One region of the Streptomyces sp. SAI-127 genome, then DNA from elsewhere that is predicted to be linked to it. Evidence: riboswitches for the same ligand, from Rfam matches in the RefSeq annotation. Region 1 holds a riboswitch; the other holds the start of a gene.
The links. Region 1 has a riboswitch for thiamine pyrophosphate ahead of thiO (glycine oxidase ThiO). Riboswitches for the same ligand answer to the same signal wherever they lie in the genome.
Positions count from the first base shown of each region.

Region 2: another riboswitch for thiamine pyrophosphate. It lies ahead of thiC (phosphomethylpyrimidine synthase ThiC); the one in region 1 lies ahead of thiO (glycine oxidase ThiO).

Region 1 covers NZ_JARXYJ010000001.1:7,633,258-7,640,959, reverse strand. Annotated here, with positions in the region: partial or broken gene M2157_RS35115 (hypothetical protein) at 1-356, opposite strand, end outside; gene metF (methylenetetrahydrofolate reductase [NAD(P)H]) at 413-1,336, opposite strand; gene thiE (thiamine phosphate synthase) at 1,460-2,110, opposite strand; gene M2157_RS35100 (Rv2175c family DNA-binding protein) at 2,205-2,576, opposite strand; gene M2157_RS35095 (FAD-dependent oxidoreductase) at 2,669-3,883, opposite strand; gene M2157_RS35090 (hypothetical protein) at 3,916-4,266, opposite strand; TPP riboswitch at 4,319-4,431, shown strand; gene thiO (glycine oxidase ThiO) at 4,429-5,592, shown strand; gene thiS (sulfur carrier protein ThiS) at 5,589-5,789, shown strand; gene M2157_RS35075 (thiazole synthase) at 5,793-6,590, shown strand; gene pknB (Stk1 family PASTA domain-containing Ser/Thr kinase) at 6,746-7,702, shown strand, end outside.
Region 2 covers NZ_JARXYJ010000001.1:5,299,750-5,307,451, reverse strand. Annotated here, with positions in the region: gene M2157_RS24290 (LacI family DNA-binding transcriptional regulator) at 1-612, shown strand, start outside; gene M2157_RS24285 (metallophosphoesterase) at 813-1,877, shown strand; gene M2157_RS24280 (hypothetical protein) at 2,071-2,934, shown strand; gene M2157_RS24275 (serine hydrolase domain-containing protein) at 3,108-4,244, shown strand; gene thiC (phosphomethylpyrimidine synthase ThiC) at 4,333-6,111, opposite strand; TPP riboswitch at 6,104-6,293, opposite strand; gene M2157_RS24265 (YibE/F family protein) at 6,365-7,702, shown strand, end outside.

The DNA.
Region 1 (7,702 bases):
TGGGCCGCCTCGCCTGCCTCGAGGTCGGAGACCTCCAGGGCGGGCTCCTCGCCGCGCTCACGACGGCTCTTCTTGCCGCCGGTCAGACCGCCCAGCGCGGCCGGCGGGTTGACCGCCCAGCCCTGCTCGAAGCCGCGGCGGAACGACAGCGTGACGTAGGTCTGGCCGACCGCGAAGGCGATCGCGCCCAGCCCGATGACGACCACCGACGGCATCAGCACGCCGACGACCACACCGAGGAAGCCGACGAAGGCGAGCAGCCGCCAGCGCAGCCGTGCCTTGTACTGCAGCAGCACCTCGCCGAGCAGCCACAGCGCGACGATTCCGAACGCGATGTAGAGGACCGTCCAGCCCATGTACGCCCCTCTCCCAGTGACCGCTACGCAGTGTGTCGTATATCCGTACGGCCGGTCTAGGCCTGCGGTGGATGGTGCAGACCCAGGTTTTCGTAGATTTCCAGCGTCGCCGTGGAGTTGTTGAGCGTGATGAAGTGCAGTCCGGGCACTCCCTCGGACAGCAGCCGGGCGCAGAACTCCGTGGCGAACTCGATTCCGATCGAGCGTACAGCGGTCGGATCGTCCTTTGCTGTGAGGATCCGCTCTTTCAGGACGGAGGGGATGATCGCGTTGCTGAGCTGCGGGAGCCGTTCCAGCATCCGCACGCTGGTCACGGGCATGACCTCAGGAATGACGGGGGTCTCGCAACCCGCGGCGTGGACTCGGTCACGCAGCCGCAGATAGGACTCCGGCTGGAAGAACATCTGGGTGATGGCGTAGTCGGCGCCGGCGCGGCACTTGTCGACGAAGCGCGTGACGTCGGAGTCCCAGTCCGCGGAGCGCGGGTGCATCTCCGGGAAGGCCGCGACGCCGACGCAGAAGTCGCCCGACTCCTTGATGAGCCGGACGAGTTCGGCGGCGTAGGTCAGGCCCTGCGGATGCGCCACCCACTCGGCCATCGGGTCGCCGGGCGGGTCGCCGCGCACGGCCAGGATGTTGCGGATCCCGGCGTCGGCGTACTGGCCGATGATGTTGCGCAGTTCCGCGACGGAGTGGTCGACCGCGGTCAGGTGGGCGACCGGGGTCAGGGTGGTGTCCGCGACGATCTGCTGGGTCTCCTTGACGGTGCCCGCGCGGGTGGAGCCGCCGGCGCCGTAGGTCACGGAGACGAAGTCCGGGGCGACCGCCTCGACCCTCCTGAGCGCGCTCCACAGGTTCCGCTCACCCTTGGGGGTCTTCGGCGCCGAGAACTCGAAGGAGTACGTCGTCTTGCCCGCGGCGAGCATGTCACGCACCGTGCGTGCGCGGTCAGTCCTGGTGGATGCGGTTCCTAGGGCCATACCGGCAGGTTAGCCAGGGGGCAGCGGTCGCCCAACCGGATCAGGGAAATTTGCCCGCTTTGTCGACTTGTTGTCCACCCCTCGGACACCGGGCCGATCATGCGACCGGCGAATACCGGCCCCTCACTCCGTGTCACGCAGCCGCTTCGCGAACTCCGCGGCGGCCGCGCCCGGGTCGTCCGCCTCGGTGATCGCCCGGACGACCACGACCCGGCGGGCACCGGCCTCCAGGACCTCGTCGAGGTTGCCGAGGTCGATGCCGCCGATGGCGAACCAGGGGCGGTCGGTGCCGAGGGCGGCGGTGTACCGGACCAGGTCGAGGCCGGGGGCGTGCCGGCCTGGCTTGGTGGGGGTCGGCCAGCAGGGGCCGGTGCAGAAGTAGTCCACGCCGTCCTGGACCGCGGCAGCGGCGGCCTCCGCCTCGGCGTGCGTGGAGCGACCTATGAGGATGTCGTCGCCGAGGATCGCGCGGGCGGCGGGGACGGGCAGGTCGCCCTGGCCGAGGTGCAGCACACCGGCGCCCGCCGCGTGGGCGACGTCGGCCCGGTCGTTGACCGCGAGAAGCCTGCCGTGCCGCGCGCAGGCGTCGGCGAAGACCTGGAGATGCTCCAGTTCCTCGGCCGCTTCCATGCCCTTGTCCCGCAGCTGCACGATGTCGACGCCCCCGGCCAGGACCGCGTCCAGGAACTCGGCGAGGTCGCCCTGGTGCTTGCGGGCGTCCGTGCAGAGGTAGACGCGGGCGTCGGCGAGCCGGTCACGGGTGGTGTCGGGCATGCGTGAGTCTCCCCCGGGTTCGGTGGCGTACGGGCCGTGCCGGACCGTGGCCGTGGCCTCGGCAGTCACGGCCCGTACGCCGGTGTGGTTCGGATCAGACGGCGAGCGCCTGGGCCCGGCGCTTCACCTCCGTGCCGCGATTCTCGCTCAGGGCCTGCGCGGGGGTGCCGGGCAGGCTCTCGTCGGGCGTGAAGAGCCACTCCAGCATCTCTTCGTCGGTGAAGCCGTCGTCCCTCAGGAGCGTCAGGGTCCCGGCCAGGCCCTTGACGACCTTCTGCTCGACCCCGTCGATGAAGGCGGCGGGAACGTGCAGCGCGCGGTTCTCACCACGGCGTACGGCGATGAGCTGGCCGTCCTTGACCAGCTGCCGCACACGCGTCACCTCGACATCGAGCACTTCTGCGATGTCGGGGAGGGTGAGCCAGGCGGGGACGAGAGCATCGATCTTTGCGTCAATCTCGGTCACGGGATTAAGCGTGCCATCCCGCACTGACAGTCGGAAGCCGGGGCGCCCCGGCGGGGGAACGCAGTTCTCGCAGCGGCCCACCCGGTGGTCGCCTATGCCGTCGCCGCCTTCAGCGGCCTCGCCGGGTCCGCGAGCAGCTCCGGGTCCATCTCCGCGCCCGCCTCGATCAGGCGGCGGCCCTGGGCCAGGTCGCGGGGCCGGCCCACCGCCAGGAGGGCCACCAGGCGCCTCTCGCGCAGCCAGCACACCGTCCAGGCGGGGCCCGACGGCTCGCCGCGCCACAGCGTCGTGTCAGCGGACGCGTGGTGGCCGGCGTACTGGACGAAGCGGCCGAACTGCTCGGACCAGAAGTACGGAACGGGGTCGTAGACCGGGCGGGTCTCGCCCAGGATGTCGGCGGCCACCGTGCGGGGGCCTTGGAGGGCGTTGTCCCAGTGGTGGACCAGCAGGCGCTCGCCGTACCTGCCCGAGGGGAAGGAGGCGCAGTCACCGACCGCGTAGACGTCCGGTACGGAAGTGCGCAGCCGGTCGTCGGCGACGACCTCGCGGTGAGCGCCGAGTTCGATGCCCGAACCGGCGAGCCAGGCCGTGGCGGGCCGTGCGCCGACACCCACCACGACCGCGTCGGCGGCCACCCGGGAGCCGTCGTCCAGGACGACCGCGCCGGGCTCGACACGCTCCACGCGCGCGTGGGTGCGCAACACGGCACCCGCGTCGGCGTACCAGGAGGTCATCGGCGCGGCCACCTCGGCGGGCAGCGCGCCCGCGAGCGGCCGGTCGGCGGCTTCCACGACCGTCACCGCGCAGCCCGACTCACGCGCGGCGGTGGCGAACTCGGCGCCGATCCAGCCCGCGCCGACGACCACGATGTCGTGCTGTCGGGCGAGCACGGGGCGCAGCCGCTCGGCGTCGTCCAGGGTGCGCAGCAGATGCACGCCCGGTACACCCTCCGTGCCGGGCAGCCGGATCGGTTCGGCACCGGTGGCGAGGACCAGGGCGTCGTACGGGACAGGCCCGGCCTCGGTGTCCAGTTCGTGCGCTTCCGGGCGCACGCCCAGCGCCTCGCGGCCGAGCAGCAGTTCGATGCCGAGGGCCTCGAAGTCCACGTCGAAGGCCGAGCCCTCGGCCTTGCCGAGCAGCACGGCCTTGGACAGCGGCGGACGGTCGTACGGCTGGTGGGGCTCCGCGCCGATCACCGTGACCGTGCCCTTGAATCCCTGTTCGCGCAGAGCGACCGCGGTCTGTACGCCGGCCATGCCCGCGCCGACCACGACCACCCGCCGCTGCGCCTGCGTCTGCTCGCTCATTTGATCACCCTAGTCACCTGACAATCAGTCAGTCAGGAGTCGTGCTCAGTGACCTGTTCCACAACGCTCGTCCCGCTGCCCGGCTGCGACTCCCACTCCCACGTCTCCTCCAACCGCAGCCGACCGTCGGGAAGCTCCACGACCGTCGAGACGCAGTGCCCGGAGGATGTCGTTCCGTCCTGCTTGAGCTGCACGTACCGGAAGTCGAGACGATCCCCCGCGCGCGTGCCGACGAGATGTCCGCGCACGACGTCACCGCCCGCGTACTCGGCCCAGATCTCCCCGTCCTTCTCGTGGTAGGTGAACCGGGTCCGAGTACCCACCTGACCCGGGGCCTGATCGGCCACCGGGGCGAGGAGGAGACCGTCGAGCGAGCGGGGCATGGCGGAAGGCTCCCTTACAGAGGCGCACGGGCACGGGCTAGGGTGGCCAACGTAGAGCACTCGCGGGAGCCCGGACGCACCGGGCTGAGAGGGAGGCTGGGCGGCCTCCGACCGTACGAACCTGATCCGGGTCATGCCGGCGAAGGGAGGGGCTGGACGCCCATGTCCTCACGTACGTCAGACGTCCTCGTCGTCGGGGGCGGCATCATCGGCCTGGTCACGGCCTGGCGGGCCGCGCAGCGCGGACTCACCACGACCGTCGTGGACCCCGAACCGGGCGGCGGGGCCGCCCAGGTGGCCGCCGGGATGCTGGCCGCTGTCACCGAACTGCACTACGGCGAGCAGACCCTGCTGGGGCTGAACCTCGCCTCGGCCCAGCGCTATCCCGACTTCGCGGCCGAGCTCACCGACCTGACCGGTCTCGACCTCGGCTACCGCCGCTGCGGCACGCTCGCGGTGGCCCTTGACGCCGACGACCGCGCCCACCTGCGCGAACTGCACGCGCTCCAGCGGCAGTCGGGGCTGGAGTCGGAGTGGCTGTCCGGCCGGGAGTGCCGACGCCTGGAGCCGATGCTCGCACCGGGGGTGCGGGGCGGACTGCGGGTGGACGGCGACCACCAGATCGATCCACGGCGGCTCACGCGCGCGTTGCTGGCCGCGTGCGAGCAGGCGGGTGTCGTCTTCCACCGCGCGTGGGCCAAGGGCCTCCGTGTCGCAGGGGACCGGGCCGCAGGGCTCACCACGACCGACGGCGACGAGCTGGGCGCGGGCCAGGTGGTGCTCGCCGCCGGAAGCCTCAGCGGCCGCCTCGAAGGGGTCCCCGCGGACGTCCTGCCCCCGGTACGGCCCGTGAAGGGCCAGGTGCTGCGGCTGACCGTGCCTGCGCGCAGCGCGCCCTTCCTGAGCCGCACTGTGCGGGCCGTGGTGCGCGGCAGCCAGGTCTACCTGGTGCCGCGGGAGAACGGCGAGCTGGTGATCGGCGCGACCAGCGAGGAGCTGGGCTGGGACACGACGGTGACCGCGGGCGGGGTGTACGAGCTGCTGCGGGACGCCCACGAACTCGTCCCCGGCATCACCGAGCTGCCGCTGACGGAGACCCGCGCGGGGCTGCGCCCGGGCTCCCCGGACAACGCCCCGCTGCTCGGGCCCACGGAACTGACCGGGCTGGTGCTCGCGACCGGCCACTATCGCAATGGCGTACTGCTCACGCCGATCACCGGGGACGCCATGGCGCACGTCCTGACGACGGGCGAACTCCCCGACGTGGCACGCCCGTTCACCCCGAGGCGATTCGGCGCCGCGGAACTCCTGGAGCAGCCGGCATGAACATCTCCGTCAACGGAGAGCCGCGGGAGTTCGCTTCCGGCACGGCTCTCGACACCGTCGTGCGGGCGCTGACGCAGGCGCCCTCCGGGGTGGCCGCCGCGCTCAACGAAACCGTCGTCCCGCGCGCGCAGTGGCCCTCCACGTCCCTCTCCGAGGGAGACCGCGTGGAAGTCCTCACCGCCGTCCAAGGAGGCTGACCCATGGCCGACGATCCCTTTGTCATCGGCGGTACGTCCTTCTCGTCCCGGCTGATCATGGGCACGGGCGGAGCGCCCAGCCTGGACGTGCTCGAGCGAGCACTGGTCGCCTCCGGCACCGAGCTGACGACGGTCGCGATGCGGCGCGTGAACCCCTCGGTGCACGGCTCGGTGCTGTCCGTACTGGAGCGGCTCGGCATCCGGGTGCTCCCGAACACGGCGGGCTGTTTCACCGCCGGAGAGGCCGTCCTGACGGCCCGCCTCGCGCGCGAGGCGCTCGGCACAGACCTGGTCAAGCTGGAGGTCATCGCCGACGAGCGCACCCTTCTGCCGGACCCCATAGAGCTGCTGGACGCGGCGGAGACCCTGGTGGACGACGGTTTCACGGTGCTGCCGTACACGAACGACGACCCGGTGCTCGCCCGGAAACTGGAGGACGCGGGCTGCGCGGCGATCATGCCGCTGGGCTCACCGATCGGCTCGGGCCTCGGCATCCGCAACCCGCACAACTTCCAGCTGATCGTCGAGCACGCGCGTGTGCCGGTGATCCTGGACGCGGGGGCGGGCACGGCGTCGGACGCGGCCCTGGCGATGGAGCTCGGGTGCGCGGGTGTGATGCTCGCCTCAGCGGTGACGCGGGCGCAGGAGCCCGAGCTGATGGCGCATGCGATGCGGCACGCGGTGGAGGCGGGGCGGCTGGCGTCCCGGGCGGGACGGATCCCTCGACGGCACTTCGCCGAGGCGTCGTCTCCGGTGGAGGGCAGGGCGGCACTGGACCCGGAGCGGCCCGCTTTCCAGTGACCTGACGTGGGCGCCGGGGCCAGTGAGGTGACCCAGCGGCACACCTGCCCCCGACCGGCAACTCCGTGCGATCTGCGTCACAGCTACGCTGCAGTCCCGCCTCGATATCGGCCGAACTGGACGGGCTGTCAGCGACGGCTCGTAGACTCACCTGCGTGGATACGACCCTTCAGGACCCGCTGGTCGGGCAGGTGCTCGACGGCCGCTATCGCGTGGACGCGCGGATCGCGGTCGGCGGGATGGCCACGGTCTACCGGGCCCTGGACACCCGTCTGGACCGCGTGCTCGCGCTCAAGGTGATGCACCCCGCGCTCGCGGCGGACGGCGTCTTCGTCGAGCGGTTCATCCGGGAGGCCAAGTCCGTCGCCCGGCTCGCCCACCCCAACGTCGTGCAGGTCTTCGACCAGGGCACCGACGGGTCGTACGTCTATCTCGCCATGGAGTACGTCGCCGGGTGCACCCTGCGGGACGTGCTGCGCGAGCGCGGGGCCCTGCAGCCGCGCGCCGCCCTGGACATCCTGGAGCCCGTGCTCGCCGCGCTCGGCGCAGCGCACCGCGCGGGTTTCGTGCACCGGGACATGAAGCCGGAGAACGTCCTGATAGGGGACGACGGCCGGGTCAAGGTCGCCGACTTCGGACTCGTGCGGTCGGTCGACACCGTGACCAGCACCACCGGAGCCGTACTCGGCACCGTGTCCTATCTCTCGCCCGAGCAGATCGAGCAGCCGGGCACCGCGGACGCCCGCGTCGACGTGTACGCGTGCGGTGTGGTCCTGTACGAGATGCTGACCGGCGACCGCCCGCACGACGGCGACTCCCCGGCCGTCGTCCTCTACAAGCACCTCCACGAGGACGTCCCACCGCCCTCGGCCGTGGTCCCGGGGCTGCCGTACGAACTGGACGAACTGGTCGCGTCGGCCACCGCCCGCACCCCTGACCTGCGTCCGTACGACGCCGTGGCGCTGCTCGCGCAGACCCGCGAGGCACACGGCAGGCTGAGCGCCGACCAGCTGGACGCGGTACCGCCGCAGGCGCTCTCCGCGGAGTACGCGGGCGCCGAGAACCGCACGAGCGTGATCCCGCGCACCCTGACGGTGCCGCGCCTCCTGCCG
Region 2 (7,702 bases), 2.3 Mb from region 1:
GGCCGCCCGGCCGGCACGCTCCCGGTCACCGCCTGGGTCGACAACGACCACGAGGCCGCCGTCCTCGGCATCCTCGACCATCTGGCCGACGCCGGCGCCCGCCGCATCGGGCTGCTGACGGGGACGACGACGGACACGTACACCCATCTGTCGACCACCGCGTATCTGCGTTGGTGCGAGCGGGTCGGGCAGGACCCGGTGTACGAGGCCTATCCCGCGCACGATCCGTGTGCGGGCGCCGTCGCAGCCGACCGGCTGCTCGCCCGCCCGGACCGGCCGGACGCCGTCTACGGCCTGTTCGACCCGAACGGCACCGACCTGCTGGCCGCCGCCCGCCGCTACGGTCTGCGCGTCCCCGACGATCTGCTGATCGTCTGCTGCAGCGAGTCCACCGTGTACGCCAGCACCGAGCCGCCCGTCACCACGCTCTCCCTCAAGCCGCGCCGCATCGGCACAGCCGTGGTCCAGCTCCTCATCGACGCCATCGAGGGGGTCGAATCGGACCAACCGGTCGAGCAGGTGATACCGACCGAACTGATCGTGCGTACCTCCTCCCAGCGGCGTGCCCCGCGCACGACGGTCAGCTCGCCGCGGTCGCCCGAGGAGAAGTAGCAGGAAGCGGCCGGGCGAGGGTCCAAGCCCGGCCCAATCGGGGCGAATGCCGCGGTGAACAGGAGTCTTGCTCCGATTCACTACCCCTGGGTCATCACATGGCGCGATCCGCATTCCTATGATGGGCCCACGACACCGCGGGCCGCTGCGACCAGGCAGTCCGAAGCGGTGCAGATGCGGCGCGATGGTGGAGGGGTCTGATGACTCAGGGGGCCGGTCAGGGACCCGAGGTGGAGCGCACGGCGGTGCTGCGCGACTTCCGGGTGCCCGCGTACGTCAACGAGACCGGTCCGTACGGCCACAGCACGCACCCCGGTGACGTCGTCCCGGCCGACGAGGAGGCCTACCCGGAGGGGTACACCCCCACCGAGCAGGACCTGCCCGTCATCAGCCACGGTGACGAGCTCCAGGCGGCCACCGACCCCGCGGCACAGGCGGTGGACGGTCCCGGTCCGCTGTTCGTCGTCGGCGACGTCCATGGCTACCTCGACGAACTGATGTCCGCGCTCCAGGAGAAGGGCCTCGTCGACACGGCGGGCAACTGGTGCGCGGGCACCGCCCGGCTGTGGTTCCTCGGCGACTTCACCGACCGTGGGCCCGACGGCATCGGCGTCATCGATCTCGTGATGCGGCTGTCCGCGGAGGCCGCCGCGGCCGGCGGCTACTGCAAGGCCCTCATGGGCAACCACGAACTGCTGCTGCTCGGCGCCAAGCGGTTCGGCGACACGCCCGTCAACTCCGGCGCCGGCACCGCCACCTTCCAGGCGGCCTGGCTACTCAACGGCGGACAGAAGACCGACATGGACCGCCTCCAGGACCACCATCTGCAGTGGATGGCACGGCTGGACGCCGTCGAGGAGGTCGACGGACATCTGCTCGTCCACTCCGACACCACCGCCTATCTCGACTACGGCGACTCGATCGAGGCGGTCAACGACACCATCCGCGAGACCCTCACGCGCAACGACGCGGACGAGGTGTGGGATCTGTTCCGCAAGTTGACCAAGCGCTTCTCCTTCCGCGACGAGGGCGGCGCCGGCCATGTGCGCTCGCTGCTCGATACGTACGGCGGCACCCGCATCGTTCACGGCCACAGCCCGATCCCCTATCTGCTCGGCGAAGTGGGTTCCGAGGACGATGAGGACGAATCCGGTCCGGTGGTCGAGGGACCGCACGTCTACGCCGACGGACTGGCCATCGCGATGGACGGCGGGGTGACCATGGCCGGAAAACTGCTGGTCCAGCAACTGCCCCTGGATATCTGAACGTTCGCGGGGCAGTAGTTCCCGCAGGACGGACTGACCGTCGACCGCGCAGGCCAGAGGCCAATTTCTGGAAACCCCCTGTCACCCTGTGCCGTGACAGCTCTACCATCTGCTTATCCGTAGCAGGCTCCCCTCCGTTTCTGCCCGACGGCTCGTTGGCATGCGAGCCCCAAGCCCTACGGAGCATCGGGGGATGCACATGAACAGCGTTCCGCAGCACCTGCACAGCGAGGACCGCCAGGAGTACGAGCGGATCCTCGATGAGGCGCTGCGCTCCGCACCACACCGTCCCGAACTGGCCGCTGTCGGACAGCGGTTGAATCCCGAACAGCTGCGCACCATGGCGCTCAACGCCACCGCACTCGTCACGGCGGCCGCGGCGACCGAGTACCAGCACTACGTGAAGGTCCGCGAGGAACAGCGCCGCCCGGCGGCGCCGTCCACCCTGTCGTCCGTGCACGAACCCGGCCCCGCCGAGTCGGGCACGGGTGCGATGGGGCTCGCCACCACCATGGGAGAGGTCGCCGAGACCGCCGGTGCGGGCGCCGTCGCCGTCGCCGCGGTCCTGACGCCCGTCCTCGCCGGAATCGCCGCGGCGATCTTCCTGCTCGTGGGTTACATCCTGCAGATGCTCGACCCCGAGCCGGCGTTCGCCCACACCATGATCACCATCGGATGGGTGTTCGGCGCCATGACCGCGGCCGCGATCCTGGTCGCCGCCGTCGGGCTGCTGCTCACCGCCCTGCGCAACCGGCCCTCGCCGGACGCGGGGTACGGCGAGCTGAGCGAGGAGGTGGCACGGGCCAGGGACGCCTGGCGCGAGGCCCTGCTGGAACGCGGCATCCTCCCCTTCCTCAGGGAGGCTCTGGCCGACCCCGGCACCGCCGCACTGCACCACACGGCTCCGCCCGCACCGACCAGCCGGATGCCCAGCCTCGGCTACGGCCGCCCGGGCTTCAGCAGCCCGGACGACGGAGCGTCCGGTGCCCGCCCGAGCTTCACCAGCCCGGACTACACCAGCCCGGACTTCGGGGGGCCGGAACACCAGCCGGAGTAGCACCCGGCACAGCCCCTCGGCTTGCGCCCCCACCACGGGGAGCGCAAGCCGAAGATCCGGCCGCGGGCCGGCCTCTCCGTCGGCGCGCAACAACGGCCTCGGGGTCCGGTCCGGGTGTTCGTGGGGGACATCCCGGATGGCACCACGGGGCAACGTCGGCAGCATGACGGACCATGACTTCTCTCTCCCGACGTTCCCTGATGGGTGGTTGTGCGGCCGGTGCCATGCTGGCTGTCACCGGAAGCGCCAGTGCCGGCGCGTCAGCCAAGACCACCGCGGACACCAGTGCCCTGCAAGCTGCGATCAGCGATCTGTCCCATCCGCCGGCCACCTCCGCGCAACTGCGCGTCGAGGGCCGGGGAACCCACTGGTACGGCACCGCAGGAGTGTCAGACATAAGGAGCGGCCGTGCCCTGTACGGGGACGACCGGTTCCGAGCAGGCAGCGTCACCAAGGCATTCGTGGCGGCTGTCGTGCTGCAGCTGTGGGCGCGACACCGGGTGGACCTCGATGCCCCCATCGGCAGGTACCTTCGGGGCCTTCTTCCCTCCTCCTTCGCACGCATCACCGTGACGCAGTTGCTGAACCACACGAGCGGACTGCCCGACCATCGAGGACTGCCGGACCTCAGTACCCCGGAAGCCGTCCTACGGCACCGAGGAGACCGATGGACACCCCGGGAAATGGTGCGGACCGTGACCCACAGCCCGCTCAAGTTCCCTCCCGGCACCAAACAGGAGTACCGCGGCATCAACTATGTGCTGCTCGCCCTGCTCATCGAGGAGCTGACCGGCCGGCACTACGGCGAGGCGATCAAGTCCCGCATCCTGCGTCCCCTGAACCTGACGCGGACCCTGTTGCCTGGTGACGACCCGCACCTGCACGGCCCGCATGTGCACGGCTACCTCCGCATGACCGACAAGTCGCTCCAGGACATCACGACGTACGAACAGTCGAGCTCCTGGGGCGAGGGAGAACTGGTCTCATCCGCCGACGACCTCTTCCGCTTCCAGGAAGCCCTGTTCTCCGGCGTGTTACTGCCGCCCGAGGCCATGAGCCACCTCTTCGCTCTGCCGCCGCAGTCCGTTCACATGGTGGACGGCAGTCCGGCCCGCTACAGCATGGGGCTGCAGACGGCCACAGTGAACGGCGTGACGTTCTGGGGCAAGACAGGTGACACGTACGGGTACCGCACCCGTATGTTCGCCACCCGGGATCTGCGGCTCCGCTTCGTGTTGTCGTACACACCGACGCCTCTGGCCGCGAGTGAGGACATGATCAACCGGGTCGTCACCTTGCTCACCGCCTGAGCGTCTTCGGCTGTCGACGGACTCATGGGTCCGCGCCACCGCCCGGACTCGGGTGGTTCGGCGGCGCGGGCCCATTCACCTGTCGGGCTCAGTCCGCGAGCGGCAGATACACCCGGTTCCCGCTCGCCGCGAACTCCTTCGACTTCTGGGCCATGCCCTCCTCGATCTCCGTCTGGCTGTCGCCGTGGCGACGGCGGATGTCCTGGGAGATCTTCATCGAGCAGAACTTCGGCCCGCACATGGAGCAGAAGTGAGCCGTCTTGGCCGGTTCGGCCGGGAGGGTCTCGTCGTGGAACTCCCGGGCCGTGTCGGGGTCGAGGGCCAGGTTGAACTGGTCCTCCCAGCGGAACTCGAAGCGGGCGTCGGAGAGGGCGTCGTCCCAGTCCTGGGCGCCGGGGTGTCCCTTGGCGAGGTCGGCCGCATGGGCGGCGATCTTGTAGGTGATGACACCGGTCTTGACGTCGTCCCGGTTGGGCAGGCCCAGGTGCTCCTTGGGCGTGACGTAGCAGAGCATCGCGGTGCCCCACCAGGCGATCATCGCGGCGCCGATGCCGGAGGTGATGTGGTCGTAGGCCGGCGCGACGTCGGTGGTCAGCGGGCCGAGCGTATAGAACGGAGCTTCATCGCAGATCTCCTGCTGAAGGTCGATGTTCTCCTTGATCTTGTGCATCGGAACGTGCCCCGGGCCCTCGATCATGGTCTGTACGTTGAAACGCTTCGCGATCCGGTTGAGTTCCCCGAGCGTGCGCAACTCCGCGAACTGCGCCTCGTCGTTGGCGTCCGCGATCGAACCGGGCCTGAGGCCGTCGCCCAGCGAGTACGTGACGTCGTAGGCGGCGAGGATCTCGCACAGTTCCTCGAAGTTCTCGTACAGGAACGACTCCTTGTGGTGCGCGAGGCACCAGGCCGCCATGATCGAGCCGCCTCGCGAGACGATGCCGGTCTTGCGGTTGGCCGTCAGGGGTACGTACGGCAGGCGCACGCCCGCGTGGACCGTCATGTAGTCCACGCCCTGCTCGGCCTGTTCGATGACGGTGTCCTTGTAGATCTCCCAGGTCAGCTCCTCGGCGCGGCCGTCGACCTTCTCCAGCGCCTGGTAGAGCGGCACCGTGCCGATGGGAACGGGGGAGTTGCGCAGCACCCACTCGCGCGTGGTGTGGATGTTGCGGCCGGTGGACAGGTCCATGACCGTGTCGGCGCCCCAGCGGGTCGCCCAGGTCATTTTCTCCACCTCCTCCTCGATGGAGGACGTCACCGCGGAGTTGCCGATGTTGGCGTTGACCTTCACCAGGAACCGCTTGCCGATGATCATCGGCTCGATCTCCGGGTGGTTGACGTTCGCCGGCAGCACCGCGCGCCCCGCCGCGATCTCCTCGCGGACGACCTCGGGGTCGACGTTCTCCCGGATGGCCACGTACTCCATCTCCGGTGTGATCTCACCGCGACGGGCGTAGGCGAGCTGCGTGACCGCCCCGCCGTCACGGCTACGGCGCGGCTGGCGCGGCCGCCCCGGGAAGACCGCGTCGAGGTTACGGAGGCCACCCCGCGGTGAGGTGTGCTTGATCCCGTCGTCCTCGGGGCGCACGGGACGTCCCGCGTACTCCTCGGTGTCCCCGCGGGCGATGATCCAGTTGTCCCGCAGAGGCGCAAGGCCCCGTCGGACATCCGTCTCGGTGAGCGGATCGGTGTACGGGCCGGACGTGTCGTACAGCGTGACGGACTGTCCGTTGGTGAGGTGCACCTGACGGACCGGCACCCGCAGATCGGGGCGCGAGCCCTCGATGTACGCCTTGTGCCAGCCGATGGACTTCCCGGCCTCCCCGTCAAGCTGATCGGAGGCAGGCGTGCGCGCGTCCTTGATGGTCATGAGACCTACTCCCTACGCCGGCATTACCCGGTAACAGGTTCGGCGGTCGACGCAGCGATTTCCGTCTGCCGACGTTTCGTGGGGAACGTCACTCGATGGAGATGACGTTCCACGTGAAACATCGCTGGGACGGAGGTCAGCGCCCTCTCAGCCCGGTGCTCCGAGCTCCCGCGTGTACAAAGGTGGCTCCACGCTAGCGTCAATCCGGGCGCGGTGAACAGAGGGCCCCTGTCGTTCTTGCGATGATCGGTCGGTGACCACGATGCATCAGCCCCCATACCCGCCTCCCGAGCCTCCGCGCCGACCGGGCTCCGGAAACGGTCCCGGGCTCGGCCCCGGCAATGGCTCCCGCGGGCAGTTCGGAAACGGCGGGGCCGACGGCTGGCACGAGCATGAGCACGGTGGGCAGGGCGGGCACAGTGGGCAGGGCTACGGGTACGGGCCCGGAGCCGGTGGTGGAGGCCAGGTCGGTGGCACTGACCTGGGCGGCGGCCATGGTGATGGTGGCCGGGGTGGCGGTCAGGGCGGCGGGGGCTGGGGTGGTGGTGACGGCCATGGGCACGGGCACGAACCCGGCGACGGACACGGGCACGGGCACGAACCCGGCGACGGACACGGGCACGGGCACGAACCCGGCGACGGACACGGGCAGGGGGGCGGCTCCGGCAGCGGTGGTGGGCACGGCCACAGTCACAGCCACGGACCGGCAACTCCCGTCTCCAAGCACCTGCGCAAGGTCATCGCGGCGATCCTCATCCCGTTCGGCGTAGCGGTGGTGGTGGGCCTGGCAGTGCTGTGGCCCGGTGGCGCCCCGGCGCACGAACGTACCGGGGTCGGCTTCGACCGGCAGACCCAACAGGCAACGGTCACCAAGGTCGTGAGCGTCAGCTGCAAGTCGGTGAACGCCTCGGGGGAGACCCCGACCGGGGACACCTCCACCGCCGAGGGCTCCTCCGCCGAGCAGCAGGCGAACGGCACCTGCAAGAAGGCGACGATCCGGGTCGACACCGGCGACGACAAGGGCCGCACCTTCACGGAGATCGTCCAGCCGGACCAGTCCCGGCAGTTGCACGAGGGCCAGAAGGTCGTGGTCGCGTACGAGCCTTCGGCGCCCAGGGATCTGCAGTACTCGGTCGCCGACGTGAACCGCAGGCTCCCCATGGGGCTGCTCGCCGGAATCTTCGCGCTCGCCGTCGTGATCGTCGGGCGACTGCGCGGTGTCATGGCGCTGGTCGCCCTGACCATCAGCTTCCTGCTGCTGAACTTCTTCGTCCTGCCCGCGATCCTGCAGGGCTCGAACCCGCTCCTCGTGGCGGTGGTCGGGTCGAGCGCCATCATGCTGATCGCCCTCTACATGTGCCACGGTCTGTCGGCCAGAACCTCCGTGGCGGTGCTCGGCACGCTGATCTCCCTGGTGCTGATCGGCCTCCTCGGCTCGCAGTTCATCGGTTGGGCCGCGCTCACGGGCAACACGGACGACAACACCGGGCTCATCCATGGGCTGTATCCGTCGATCGACATGAGCGGCCTGCTGCTCGCCGGCGTCATCATCGGCTCGCTCGGTGTCCTCGACGACGTGACGGTCACGCAG